Regions from separate parts of the Peribacillus sp. TH16 genome, predicted to be linked through region 1. Evidence: riboswitches for the same ligand, from Rfam matches in the RefSeq annotation. Region 1 holds a riboswitch; each other region holds the start of a gene.
What was found. Region 1 has a riboswitch for cobalamin ahead of nikA (nickel ABC transporter substrate-binding protein). Riboswitches for the same ligand answer to the same signal wherever they lie in the genome.

Region 2: it holds a riboswitch for cobalamin, as region 1 does, so the genes downstream of both, JFV29_RS29885 (hypothetical protein) here and nikA (nickel ABC transporter substrate-binding protein) in region 1, are expected to answer to the same signal.
Region 3: it holds a riboswitch for cobalamin, as region 1 does, so the genes downstream of both, JFV29_RS01400 (energy-coupling factor ABC transporter permease) here and nikA (nickel ABC transporter substrate-binding protein) in region 1, are expected to answer to the same signal.
Region 4: it holds a riboswitch for cobalamin, as region 1 does, so the genes downstream of both, metE (5-methyltetrahydropteroyltriglutamate--homocysteine S-methyltransferase) here and nikA (nickel ABC transporter substrate-binding protein) in region 1, are expected to answer to the same signal.

What each region holds. Positions count from the first base shown of each region.
Region 1 is NZ_JAEKEM010000002.1:406,623-410,053, forward strand. Features, by position in the region: gene nikB (nickel ABC transporter permease) at 1-291, opposite strand, end outside; gene nikA (nickel ABC transporter substrate-binding protein) at 328-1,959, opposite strand; cobalamin riboswitch at 2,115-2,303, opposite strand; gene JFV29_RS01950 (aspartyl-phosphate phosphatase Spo0E family protein) at 2,887-3,057, shown strand; gene JFV29_RS01955 (heavy metal translocating P-type ATPase) at 3,215-3,431, opposite strand, start outside.
Region 2 is NZ_JAEKEM010000011.1:265,938-269,368, reverse strand. Features, by position in the region: gene JFV29_RS29895 (DUF58 domain-containing protein) at 1-402, opposite strand, end outside; gene JFV29_RS29890 (AAA family ATPase) at 402-1,358, opposite strand; cobalamin riboswitch at 1,560-1,779, shown strand; gene JFV29_RS29885 (hypothetical protein) at 1,978-2,484, shown strand; gene JFV29_RS29880 (ABC transporter substrate-binding protein) at 2,488-3,431, shown strand, end outside.
Region 3 is NZ_JAEKEM010000002.1:283,718-287,148, reverse strand. Features, by position in the region: gene cbiQ (cobalt ECF transporter T component CbiQ) at 1-755, opposite strand, end outside; gene JFV29_RS01405 (energy-coupling factor ABC transporter substrate-binding protein) at 739-1,053, opposite strand; gene JFV29_RS01400 (energy-coupling factor ABC transporter permease) at 1,055-1,798, opposite strand; cobalamin riboswitch at 1,976-2,171, opposite strand; cobalamin riboswitch at 2,382-2,571, shown strand; gene JFV29_RS01395 ((2Fe-2S) ferredoxin domain-containing protein) at 2,723-3,091, shown strand; gene cobJ (precorrin-3B C(17)-methyltransferase) at 3,106-3,431, shown strand, end outside.
Region 4 is NZ_JAEKEM010000002.1:1,958,645-1,962,075, reverse strand. Features, by position in the region: gene metE (5-methyltetrahydropteroyltriglutamate--homocysteine S-methyltransferase) at 1-2,176, opposite strand, end outside; cobalamin riboswitch at 2,332-2,522, opposite strand; gene JFV29_RS09540 (potassium channel family protein) at 2,814-3,233, shown strand; gene bcp (thioredoxin-dependent thiol peroxidase) at 3,296-3,431, shown strand, end outside.

The DNA of each region.
Region 1 (3,431 bases):
ATGTACCACAATTTCTTCCCATACAGAGTTATTGGACACATAAGACATCCCTAAATCCAATTGCAACACTTTTCCCAGCCACTCAAAATACTGGACATATAAAGGCTTGTTTAATCCAAGCTCAACTCGAAGGGCTGCCACTGTCTCATCCGTAGGAGGTATATGTGACGCCCTTAAGTAAGCTACTGCCGGATCTCCAGGAATTAAGTGAAGCAAGATAAAAGTGATGAGCGAAATTCCTAATAAAATTGGAATTAAACTTGTGAGACGTTTAAAAATAAACCAACTCATGTAGCACTCCTTAAGTTGTTTTTAAGTATCCCCACTTCAATTAACGTCAATTGAAGTTAAAGGGACCTCAGCTTCTTGAGGTAAAAAATCTACTCCACTAATGTTTTTTTGATACACTGCTATATTAGACTGATAAGATATCGGTAAATAAATTGCTTGTTCGTGCAATGTCGTTAATATTTCTGAATACAGTATTTTTCTCTCTTCTTCGTCTGTAGTTAATAATACTTTCTTAATTTTCTGGTCTATTTCTTTTTTTACTGGCAACCCTAATTGAGCGTTATAATCTGGACCACCATTTTCCGTATTTGTCGTCATAGAAGCTAAATAGGAATGTGGATCAAATGGTACAGCCCAAGTAGATGTAAATAATAAATCAAATTGACCTTGAAATGCATTTGTCCAAAAAGTATTAGTTTCTTGACTAGTCAACTTAACATCTATTCCTAGCTTTCTAAAATCACCTTGGGTAAATTCTGCGATTGACTTTTGGATGTTGTCTGTACTATTAAACAGTAATTCCAATTGCAATTCTTTTCCGTCTTTTTCTCTAAATGGTTTCCCCTTCACTTGTTTCCATCCGGCTTCATCCAATAACTGTTTTGCTTTTTCTGCATCATATTCATATGGCTTTATATTAATTTTCGTGTATGGCAAAGTAGGTGGAAACAAAGTATCAGCCTTTTTTTCCATACCATAAAAGATCTTATCAATAACAGCCTGTTTATTAAAAGCATGTTGGAGAGCTAACCGAACTTTAAGGTCTTTAGTCGCTTCTCTGTTTGAATTAAGAAGAAGCGTTCTTGTAGCTGTAGGTTCTGACAATTTGGTTTCATATTGCCCTGAATTCTTCAAAAATTGGAATGAATCTTGGCTTATGACTCCGTTTCCAAAAATAAAGTCGAGTTCTTTTTTCTCAAAAGCTAATACTCTTGACTCACCGTCAGTAATGACTTTAACAACCACCTTATCTACTTTAGGTTTAGTACCCCAATACTGTTCATTCCTTTTAAAAACTGCAAACTCATTTTTCTTATATTCGCTCAATACCCACGGTCCTGTGCCAATCGGAGACTTGAGTCCGTCCTTAAATGTGTTTTGACTGTCCGGAAAAGCAGCTTCTCCTACAAATCTCAACGGTCTGATGTAAGTTAGTTCTTGAAGAGTTGGATAATACGCGTTGTTCAAAATAAGTTTAAATGTATATTCATCTATTATTTCAGTACCTTTGATTTGGTTAATTAATTCCACCCATTCATGTTGTTTGCGATTATCTAAAATGGTATCAAAGTTTTTCTTAACGATTGCAGCATTAAAGAGGGAACCATCGGAAAATTTAACATCTTTCCTCAGATGGAATATATATTCTTTTCCATCTTTCGATATATCCCAGCTCTCTGCAAGCCAAGGCTGAATTTCTCCGCCTTCACCGTAATAAACTAGGGATTCATATACCATAGCCTGGGAAAAAAACTCATTCGGAAAATATGTGTGTGGATTTAAGTCACCTATATCCCCAGGCCATGAAAAAGTAACAACTTTTTGTTTATCTTTATTTGATGTATTTTCTTGATCTATTGTTGTGTTGCTGCAACCAGTAACAAAAATTGTGAAAATTACTAGTAGTCCAACAAAAGAATGGAATAAACTAGACCGTAGTAAAAACATGTTTTCTCACCTTCAATTATGGAATTTTATCTATTTGAAAAATCACGAAATATAAAAAAGCATTTCCAACCAGATTTAACGGTCAGAAATGCTTATAATTTAAGAACAAATTCGTCTTCTAGCACTCTAACACCTCCCTATCTCCCGTAGGTTTAACAGCATTTTTAGAACGGGCAGGTTTTCTGACTTAGGTTCATCATCTCCATGCGTCTTCCCGGATATTATCCAGTGACTTTCTTGCATAGGACTCACCATTACAGCGGCGGGACCGTGCCGGATTTTGCACCGGCTTCCCTTTTAAATATTCGCTTTTAAACGAATATACCCATTCCAATACTATATGAAATTTTCCCTCATCTTCATAGTAAATAATAGAGCTTGTCTATCCTAAAATTATTTTGTCGAAACCATTTGTTACTTCTTAACACTTTATTAGTTTCATCTCTAAGTAATTTTTGATAAACCCAGCTACTAATCCTATCCATCTAGCAATAAACGAAATACAGTTAGTAAAAAGGAGAATAAACAGGTTCTCTTTAAAATTCAACAAATATTAAATTCTCCTAAATTATACAGTTTTACGAATACAACTCTCTCAAAATGGAGATATTCACTATATGAAAATAAAATCAAAAAAAGTTTACCTAATACAAATTATATTCTTTATTGCAAATTTATGCTATATCAAATTAAAGTCCTGATGTTTTTTAACGGCTCGTTATGTATGGAAGTAATAATTTTATATGAATAGTTATCTGTAATTACATATATCGAATGATAGTGAGGAAGATTTGTATTGCTCCCGCCAGAATTTGTTTACTTTTAATAAGTAAATACTTACTATAATATTTAAAATCATCCTAATTTATGTAATAATAAATATACTACAATAAAGGAAAGGTTTTGAGGGGATTTTCGTTGGAAAGTATGGAACTGCTACATAATAAAATAGAGACAATGAGGAAAGAATTAATAAATACAGCCTTGAAACATGGATTCACCTCACCAAAAACATTACATTTGAGCCAAGAACTTGATAAACTCTTGAATATACTTTTGCATGAACAGGAGTCGCTAACTCCAATAGGCCTTCAATAAGATGTAAGGGTGCTTCTCCACTAAGTAAGTATGCTGTGTCTTGTAAGTCAAATTAGTGGAAAACAAGCAACTATAAATATCAACAGAACTATTTAACAGAGACTAAAAAAAGCATTGATACGAGTACCAATGCTTCTCCAAAATATTAATTTTATCTTTAAAGCTTTACCCTTTGCAGTCGAAGTGCATTTATTACAACGGATACAGAACTAAATGCCATGGCAGCACCTGCTAACCAAGGGGCAAGTAGCCCAATAGCCGCAATCGGTATTCCTATTACGTTATAGGCAAAGGCCCAGAACAGGTTTTGTTTAATATTTCGCATGGTTTTTCTACTCATGTGAATAGCATCTGCAATGCTGTTTAAATCCCCA
Region 2 (3,431 bases), on a different contig from region 1:
TGGCAAATTGTTCAAAGTATATGTCATACTGAATGTATGCCTGAAACCAGGAAAGACAAGTGTTTTTCTTTGCATCCCCCTATTTTCCAATTCCTTCGGCAACTCTTCCTCTACCATCAAATATAAAAGAGGCAGCCTGTTTTTACGGGTAACAGTTAAAGCTATTTCTACAGAATCGCCTGCTCGGCATTCTCTTTTACTGACCTTTCTCTCAACGATAATGTTATTAATCGGATAAAAAAGTAGAATCGTAGAGTACACAGCGAACGGCAAAAATGTATAAAAAATAAACCAACTGACAAAACCGCCTTGAAACATCGCAAAAGAAAAGGAAATCGCTATAAGTAATAACAAGCCAATCACACTCATGTTTTCCTTTAAGATGCTGATCAAGTTCCGCATTAGGTCACAGCTCTCTTCACAGGCACTTGAATCGTCGCGACAATCTCGTGAATCACCATGCCAGCATCCACTCCCTCATAATTCGCTTCTGGCTTCAGGATAAGTCTGTGGGCAAACACGAACGGTACTAAATATTGCACATCATCCGGTAGAACATAATCTCTGCCCTGCAAAAGTGCATAAGCTTGGGCCGCCTTCATCAATGCAATCGATCCACGTGGACTCACCCCTAAATATACTCTCTCATGCGTACGAGATCGATTAGCCAAATTAACAATATACCGCTTTATCGTGTCATCCACTATCACTGCTTTAGCCTCTTCCTGTAAAGCTATTAATTCCTCTAAAGTAATAACAGATTCTAACTCTTCAAGTGGTGCGGCATATTGAGCTCGATGCAAAACCTCAATTTCTTCGTCAACACCCGGATAGCCCATTTTCATTTTTAATAGAAAACGATCCAATTGCGCCTCTGGAAGTGGGTATGTTCCTTCGTACTCAATGGGATTTTGTGTTGCCATAACGAAAAAGGGTTTCTCCAATCCCCTTGTAACCCCATCAACCGTCACACTTGCCTCTTCCATTGCTTCAAGCAAGGCAGATTGTGTTTTCGGCGAGGTCCGGTTTATCTCATCGGCTAAAATAATATGGCCCATGATTGGTCCTGGTCTAAAAATAAATTCTTGTTCCTTTGGATTGAAAATTGAAACACCCGTTACATCTGAAGGTAGTAAATCAGGTGTGAATTGTATACGCTTAAAGTTTGCGCCTATCGATCTTGCCAGTGCTCTGACCATGACAGTCTTACCTACACCAGGAACATCCTCCAATAAAACATGCCCCCCAGAAAGAAGTGCTACGATGCTCAGTTCTGCTATATCTCGTTTTCCAATAATCACTTTTTCAATATTCCCTAAAATCTTTTCCAGTTTTTGATTTACCTGCTTATAAATCATACTCTACCTCCTGAGATTACCCTATTACTCTTATATAACACCTATTATATATTCTTTATACTCGATATGCGTTTTACATTAACATCCAATTAAACCTTACATTGTAAGTTTACTAGATAATTCGCAAACCATAAACGAATTTCTCTAAAAATATTCATACTGCTTTAGGAAAAAGGTATGGTAAACTGTTGCTAAGTGAATATAAACCTTGCAGAAAAAGGTGCTGACTTGTCAGCTTAATAGGGAATTTGGTGTAAAACCGAAGCTGTTTCCGCAACTGTAAGTGCTAATGAAATAAGATAAATACCACTGTTTGAGGATAAAGATTCACATCGATAACCATTCATCCTGTTCAAATGGGAAGGTTCTTAGAGTAAAATGACGCACGGGCCAGGAGACCTGCCTTTTTTATCGTATTATGCTCTTCGGAAGATAGGAGGATTGTACGGCAATCTTCCATCTTTTTCTGTTACAGATACATAGGTGATTGATGCCGACCAATGCCCTTGGTCGGCTTTTTCTTTTGCTGAGAAAAGCGATACTGAGGTGATTCATCTAACTATGAAGAGGAGGAAGAGTTATGGCAAAAAAGGATTTTCGTTTTTTATGCTATCCATACATGCGCGAATCCGAGTCTACCGTCGATTATGAAATACGTACCGACTCTTTGACGACACAAATTGGCTTGGCCGCCTCGCTTACAAAGGATGTTCCGGATGTATACCGAGATTTAATGGAATTGTTGCCGATGGCTTATCATTTAAATGGTTCAGTCCGTGGGAAATTGGCCATTACCGACAATGATCTGAAACGTCTAAGTGCCATCTACGACCATTATGTCGCAGAAGTTAAAGAGCATATTGAGACATTCGTGCTTCCGCAAGGTTCAACCGCCGCCTGTGTTCTGCATACTTGCCGTAGTGAAGCCAAAAAGTCGGTCCGTGCTTTACACAAGGTTAGTTTAGAAATAGAAATCCCTGAAATTCTCTTTGATTACGCCCATTTGCTTGCAAATGTTCTATTCGTGATGGCTGTCTACGTCAATAAGCAACATGGTATTGAGGAGATTCCTTTTATCAGTAAATCATACCCAACCAAACCCATGAAGAAGAAAACGGAGGAATAAATAATGAAGAGAAGCATACGATTTAGTTGGATTTCCACCTTGATACTTGCCCTTTTCCTTACCGGATGTGGAGTAACGGATGACCAGACGGCAAAGGAAAAGAAAGACACTAATAAGACAGAAGAAGTCAAAGCCTATACCGTTACCGATGATACTGGAAAGAAAATAAAATTTGATAAAGTTCCGGAAACAGTAGTTTCACTTCAACCAAGTAATACAGAAATTTTATTTGAACTAGGGCTGGGAGATAAGGTCGTTGGCGTGACCGACTTCGATAATTATCCAGAAGAAGCAAAGGATATTGAACATGTTTCCGATTCGGTGAATATCAATGCAGAGAAAATTATTTCCTTAAAACCAGATGCCATTATTGCTTATACCATTGGTGATGAAACGACGATGAAACCACTTGAAGATGCTGGAATCCCAGTATTCATTATTAAATCCGCGACAAATTTTGATGATGTATATGGGGATATTGGGCAAATTGCTGAAGTCATGGGCGTAGCTGAAAAAGGCGAAGAATTGGTGAAAGATATCCAAACCCAAATTACAAGTGTTGAGGAAAAAATTGAAACATTAGATGAAAAGGAACAAACCTATTTTGAAATTAGTCCAGCTCCAGAAATCTATACAACAGGAGCGGAAACCTTCCAACAAGAAATTCTAAAAACTGCAGGCATTGAAAACATCTTTGCCGACCAAAAAGGCTGGGTTAAGGTTTCAGATGAAGAAATTGTCAAACGAAACCCTAATGCTATCATTACAACTGCTACCTTTGCAGATGATGCTGTTGATGAAATTAAATCCCGTAAAGGCTGGGAAGATATCAACGCCGTGAAAAATGATCAAGTCTATCTACTTGATGAAAATATTATGTCACGTCCTGGGCCAAGGATTGGTGAAGCTGTAGAACTCGCAGCAAAGACCATTTATCCAGACTTATT
Region 3 (3,431 bases), 120 kb from region 1:
AATAAGCTTACTAGAGTTACAATGGTAATCAGCCAATTACGAGAGGAATAAGTGTAAGAGTCATCGATAAATGAAATATTCTCTTGATACCCTCTTGCGTTCATTGCCATCGTTAATTGTTCAGAGCGCTGAAACACTCCTAAAAACAGGGAAGATATGAGTAACCCGAGAGATCGAATTCCCTTCCTCACTGAACTATATCCAAGCCGTGATGACTGTGATTGATGAATGGCCATAGCTGTATCTAAAAAAATAAAGATGAAGCGATAAGTTAATTCGATTAAATCAATCAGCAATGAAGGCAGTTTCAGCTTACGCAATACATATAGTATAACTGTGATGGGAGTAGTTAAGGTTAGGAAATATAAACAGCTGATACTGCTTAATACAACAACGATTAGACCAATTACCGTTTTTATACTGTCTTCGCTGATAAATATTTGCCAGCTGCCGAAATTCCAGGACCACCATACATTTGGTATCGAAGTAAATTTACTTGCGAATGAAAAAAGGATGGTAATTGTACCTGATAGTACAAAAAATCCAGGTAATAAGAGTAATTTTAGATAATAAGAGATTGGAATTTTTGCCCCGAAAATGATAAAAGCACTCATCACGGTAAAGGTGATGAGTGAGACGGTCGTATCCCTCACTGCTAAAGAAAACAACAAAAGGGAGAGGGCAAAAATCATTTTCTCTAAAGGATGTACATGCTTTAGCCGGTTGAAATAGGCGTATTTATCTATGAGTAACATGTTTTGCCTGTTCGTCCTTTTCTTGGACGGACTGTTTATTTTTTTGTCGCATAACGCCGATGAAGTATCCTATGAATCCGGCGCCAATCGCGGCTTGGAGAGCAAACAATAAGCTTTCGGTTTCTGCACCTGGCGGCTCCCAGATACTGTTGAACCAAGGCTTATATTCTGGTTGGATTTTAGTGATGGCTTCTTCCGCCACTCCATCAGCTCCACCAAATTCTGTTCCTTGTTGGGTGATTAACGGAATTATAGCAAGTATGACGACTAGAAAAAGCAACAATAAACTTTTTTTCATGCTAACGAGCCTCCTTAGATAACACTCGCAGTAATTTCAATTCGCCTAGATTGTATTTCTTCAAGAAATTCATGACAACGACTGTCAATAAACCTTCACTGATTGCTAAAGGTATTTGGGTAAGGGCAAAGATTCCTGAAAATTTAGTGAATGAGGCCATGAATCCACCTACCTCCGATGGGAAAGCTAAAGCAAGTTGTACAGAAGTTATCACATAGGTGCCCAAATCTCCGAAAGCTGCTGCTAAGAAAACAGCAAGAGAGAAGGACCAACCTAATTTAGTAGCGCCTTTGAATACAAAATAAGCAATGAACGGCCCGCAAACAGCCATGGAAAAGGCATTGGCTCCTAGCGTAGTTAGTCCTCCATGAGCTAGTAATACAGCTTGAAATAACAGAACAATAGAACCGACGACACTCATGGCCAGTGGCCCAAACAAGATTGAACCTAAACCGACGCCGGTAGGGTGTGAAGAGCTTCCTGTAACGGAAGGGATTTTTAGGGCTGATAAAATAAAAACGAATGCGCCGGACAGACCCAGCATCATTTTTGTTTCTGGGTTTTCCTTCACTTTAGACCTAATAGAACGGTAACCCAAGATTAAAAATGGAAGTGTCACAGCCCACCAGAATATCGCCCATTCGATCGGTAAGAAGCCCTCCATAATATGCATGGCCATTGCTTTCTTTGGTACGAAAAGTAGTAAAATGACAAAATAAAGTATTTTCCAATTGGCTTTTTTCATTTTTTCTCCTTTCAACGCTTTTATTTTTAATGATTAAAGCTGAGAAGAGAAGTGGCGGGCAACATAAAAAGCACTTCTCTCAAAAAGAAAGAAGTGCGTAATGAACAGTAAGTTTGCAGCATAATACAAATATTAGCTTAGCTGCCTGATCCGCACACCCATCCTCGTAGGTTGTAAACAGTTTCACGCTTCATGGCAGGTCTCCTGGCTCTGGATCATCATCCTCATACATCCTTCCCATCGCGTTTGACAGTGGATTATTCATTACGTATTAGGACTTCCCTTTACAGTGGCGGGACCGCGCCGGATTTACACCGACTTCCCTATTAAGCTAAATTCCGAGGAATCTAGCACCATAAAACTTATGTAATTTTTTGAAAATTCTCGTTTATTGTACCATAAAGCAATGATTCCATCTACACTCTATTCATATTTTTTTGAGAAGGATAAAATCGCAGTGAGGATAGGCATGAAGCTGGATTTTCACCATTAAACTTTTCAAAACAGTCGGAATAAACTATTGAATTTTAAAAAAGTTGTTATATGATAGATAAAGTTAACTAGAAATATATTATTATAAAACCAAATATTTCAATTTAAAAGTGCTCTTGTATGAACACGCAAGGGATAATAGGGAAATCGGTGAGAATCCGATGCAGCCCCCGCTACTGTAACGCTGATGAAATTGTCGATAACCACTGGCCTAGAGCTGGGAAGGGACAAAAGTAAATTGAAGCGTAAGCCAGGAAACCTGCTTTTAAAATTGTGTGATACTTTTCGGAGGGAAAGGTAGAAGGACTATGGAGATTTTGAGAGTTTCACTTTGCTTGCTGGAGGCTCCCTTTTCATATAGTTTTTTTTAAACCTTAACTCTAACAGTTAAGGTTTTTTATTTTGCCTTTTCTCAGATTTAGGAGGAAGAAGATGACAACTTGGAACTTAAAAGGCACAAATTCGCATCTTTTGATTTGTAACGGCAGCAGTTGCATGAAAAAAGGTGGCGAAGAAATAACGCAAGCAATTCGTGATGAAATTACTTCACAAGGTCTGAATCAAAAAATTCATACTACTAGAACTCGCTGTAACGGAAGGTGTAAGGATGCCTGCGTTGTGATTGCTTATCCTCAAGGGACATGGTATCGAGTGGATTCACCTGATTTTGGACGAGAGATTGTCCGTAATCTCGATGATGAGAAGTTCATTCCACAGATGATTTACCAATTTACTAATGGAGAAATGACTCCTAATCCAGATTTTCCAGCTCAAACAGGAATTTCAAAAGACAAGTTGTAAAAGGAGATGTCTAAATGAGTACAAACGGTAAATTATTTGTCGTTGGCTTTGGACCAGGGAATTTTGAACATATTACCAAACGTGCTGTAGAAGCCCTTCAAGAAAGTGACTTCATCATTGGTTACAAAACATATGTGGAACTCATACAGGGCCTTCTTACAGATCAAACGATTATAAGTACAGGTATGACTGAAGAAGTATCACGTGCACAAGAAGCAGTGAAACAGGCGGAGTTGGGAAAGAAAGTGGCTGTAATTTCGAGTGGTGATGCAGGGGTATACGGAATGGCAGGGCTGGTTTATGAAGTATTGATTGAAAAAGGCTGGAAAGAAGAAACGGG
Region 4 (3,431 bases), 1.6 Mb from region 1:
GATCTTTATCCAATACTTTGATGCCTCGTTCAATCATATCGACCATTTCCTCGACTGCAGGAACCCGTGGACTGTGAATATCATATACGCCTAGACCAATACCCTTTTCATACGTTTTTTCCTCAAATGCGGTAGCTAGTTCACCGTGGCTGCGAGATGTTTCTATGGAAATTACATCGGCATCCAGGGAAGAGATGACATCCATGAAGCTGTTGAAATCGCAATAACACATATGCGTGTGAATTTGAGTTGTATCTTCCACACTTGAAGTGGAAATCAGGAAGGAGTTCACAGCCCATTTTAAATATTCATCGCGGTCGCTTTTTTTCAATGGCAGACCTTCTCTAAGGGCAGGCTCATCCACCTGAATCATTTTGATTCCGGAAGTTTCTAACGCTCTCACTTCTTTTTCCAAGGCAAGAGCTAACTGGTAGCAAACATTCTCCCTTGAAATATCATCACGTACAAATGACCAGTTCAGAATTGTTACAGGACCTGTCAGCATTCCTTTTACCGTTTTCTTCGTCAGGGATTGCGCGTACACACTTTCCCGGACCGTCATCGGCTCGATGAAATGAACATCGCCGTAGATAACAGGCGGTTTTACGCAGCGAGAACCGTAAGATTGTACCCAGCCTTTTTCGAGGAAAACGAATCCGCCCAGTTTATGGCCGAAAAATTCAACCATATCTGTTCGTTCAAATTCTCCATGTACAAGAACATCCAAGCCGATTTCTTCCTGGATATCGATCCATTTGCTGATTTCCTCGTTAACAAATGTTTCATATTGAGCAGCCGTCCATTCTCCTCGTTTGAATTTCCCGCGAGCTTGTTTTACTTCAGCTGTCTGCGGAAAGCTTCCGATTGTTGTTGATGGAAGGAAAGGCAGTTTGAAAAATTCCTGTTGTTTGTGATAACGCTCTTTAAATGGCAGCTGACGGCCGGCTGTTTGACTCTTCGCCTGTTCGACACCAGTTTGGACGTCTTTATGGTTTCGCGCGTTTGAATTTGCTAACGTTTGAAGTGCTAATTTGTTAGCGGCTACTTTTTCAGCAATTGCTTCGGCACCTTGATTACTACCTTTTACTAGTAGAGTGATTTCTTCAAGCTTCTCATCAGCAAAAGCAAGGGCCTGTTGCACTTCTTTAGTAAGAGCCGTCTCATTACGAACCGTTACTGGTACATGAAGCAGGGAGCAAGAGGGTTGAAGCCAAATTTGGTCTTCGGCTACGTTTTTTGTGAGGGTATTGATCAACTGCTTCTTTTTCGATAAATCGGAAAGCCATATGTTTTTCCCATCAATCACACCTGCACCGAGCACTTTGTCTTTCGGGAAGCCGAATTCTTGAAGATTACTAAGGTTTTTCCCTTTATCATGGACAAAATCAAGACCGATCCCTTGAACGTGTAATTCAATAACTTCTTGGTAGTGCTCTACCGCATCAAAGTATGTTTGTAGCATGATGTTCAAGTTTGGAGCTGCTTCATTCAATTTTTCATATAAGTAAGTAACAGTTTGCATATCATCTTTAGAAATGGATGAAACAAGGGAGGGTTCATCCATTTGCACCCACTTCACGCCTTCTTGTTCTAACTCTTGCAGAATTTGTGTGTATAAAGGCAGGAGACTAAGGATGATTCCAGGTACATCTTGCTTATTGTAGCCTTTAGACAGAGTAATAAAAGTATAAGGTCCGACTAAAACGGGCTTAGCTTCAATTCCTAGTTTTTCTTTGGCTTCGCGATAAGCAGCAAGTGGTTTATTTTCTGTCAAAGTCAGCTTCGACGGTTTTAATTCGGGAACGATATAGTGATAGTTTGTATTGAACCATTTCGTCATTTCAGAAGCAACTTCATCCTTGTTTCCGCGAGCCATAGAGTAATATACAGAAAGGGGAACAGTGCCGCCTTTATAGGCTGAATAACGCTCAGGAACAAGACCGAACATTACAGACATATCGAGCATTTGATCATATAAAGTAAAGTCATTGACAGGAATAATATCTATACCTTGGCCCTTTTGCTTTTGTAAGTTGCCTAAACGGATGGCTTCTAGCTGTGCCGTAAACTCCGATTCATCGATTTTTCCCGACCAGTAAGCTTCTAATGTGCGTTTCCATTCACGATCTTCCCCAATTCGCGGGTACCCTAAACTACTACTTTTCAATATTCCCATCCTCCTACATTCTTTTTTTAAAAAATATAATAACAACAAAAAAAGCACCCCTAACCGTCAAAAGAGAAAGTTAGAAATGCTTAAAATAAAGGGGTATACAAAAACCCCTTAAAATTATAAGGTCCCTAACACTTCCCTATTCTCCGTAGGTTAAAACAGTGTTGTCGAAACAGGCAGGTCTCCTGACTTTAGGAATCTTATTAGCGGCAGGCCTTCCCAATCCGAAAATCAGTGGCATATTGCATAGCGCTAACATTCCTATTACAGTGGCGGGACCGTGCCGGAATTACACCGGACTTCCCTTTTAATCCTAAAAAAATTAGGAACCTATTTCCACATATGAAATTTCACAAACCCGCTGTAAATTAAACTGCAGGCAACAAATATTTATAAAATAAAAACTATTATAAAAATTTAGACAAGCTTATCATATCCCGGCTAAAATGGTCAACAAGGAAAAAAGTCTCGGGAAATGGGGTCTGACCCCGCCCTATATCGACAAAACTATTGGTGCACCTAGGTTTGTTTAAGGATGTGAATGTTGGGAAATGGGGTCTGACCCCTAAATAAAGAATATATTGTTTGGACGGGGAGTATGTATAGGGGGAGTGGGTTGTTTTGAAATGAGGCGTGGGGGATGACTTTTTACATCTTGATTGCAGGGATTATTTTTTGCATGGTGATGAGCATTCGAACGTTATTTCTTGTTGAGTCGGGAGGAAAAAAGTTTTCTCTAGAGGATATGCTATGGCTCGGCAATTTATATGCGACGATATTAGTAGGTTTTGCACTGATTTATTTATTATACGAGCTTCAGAATCATTCGGTGATTCTTGATATGGGCAATCGTTTAGACGGCAGTTTTTACGAGCAACTGAAGACTTCTTTTTATTTTAGTGCAATGACAATGTTTTCAGTAGGGTATGGAGATATAGCCCCGATAGGCATGGGCAGGATGATTGCGACAATCCAGGCGTTCATTGGATACACTCTCCCGGCTGCGTTTGTGATCCGGACAGTGATTGACTTAGAACAGAAGGAAAGGAAGAATAAATGAAAGTTGTGTTTCTTTCAATTATTGGGTACGCTTACCATAATGAAAGAAATGGAGGGGTAAGAATGACTGTTAAAATTGGAGAAAAAGCACCGGATTTTCAACTTCCTGCAAACAACGGTGAAAAAGTTTCCCTATCGGATTTTAAGGGTAAACACGTTGTTTTATATTTTTATCCGAAAGACATGACGCCTGGTTGCA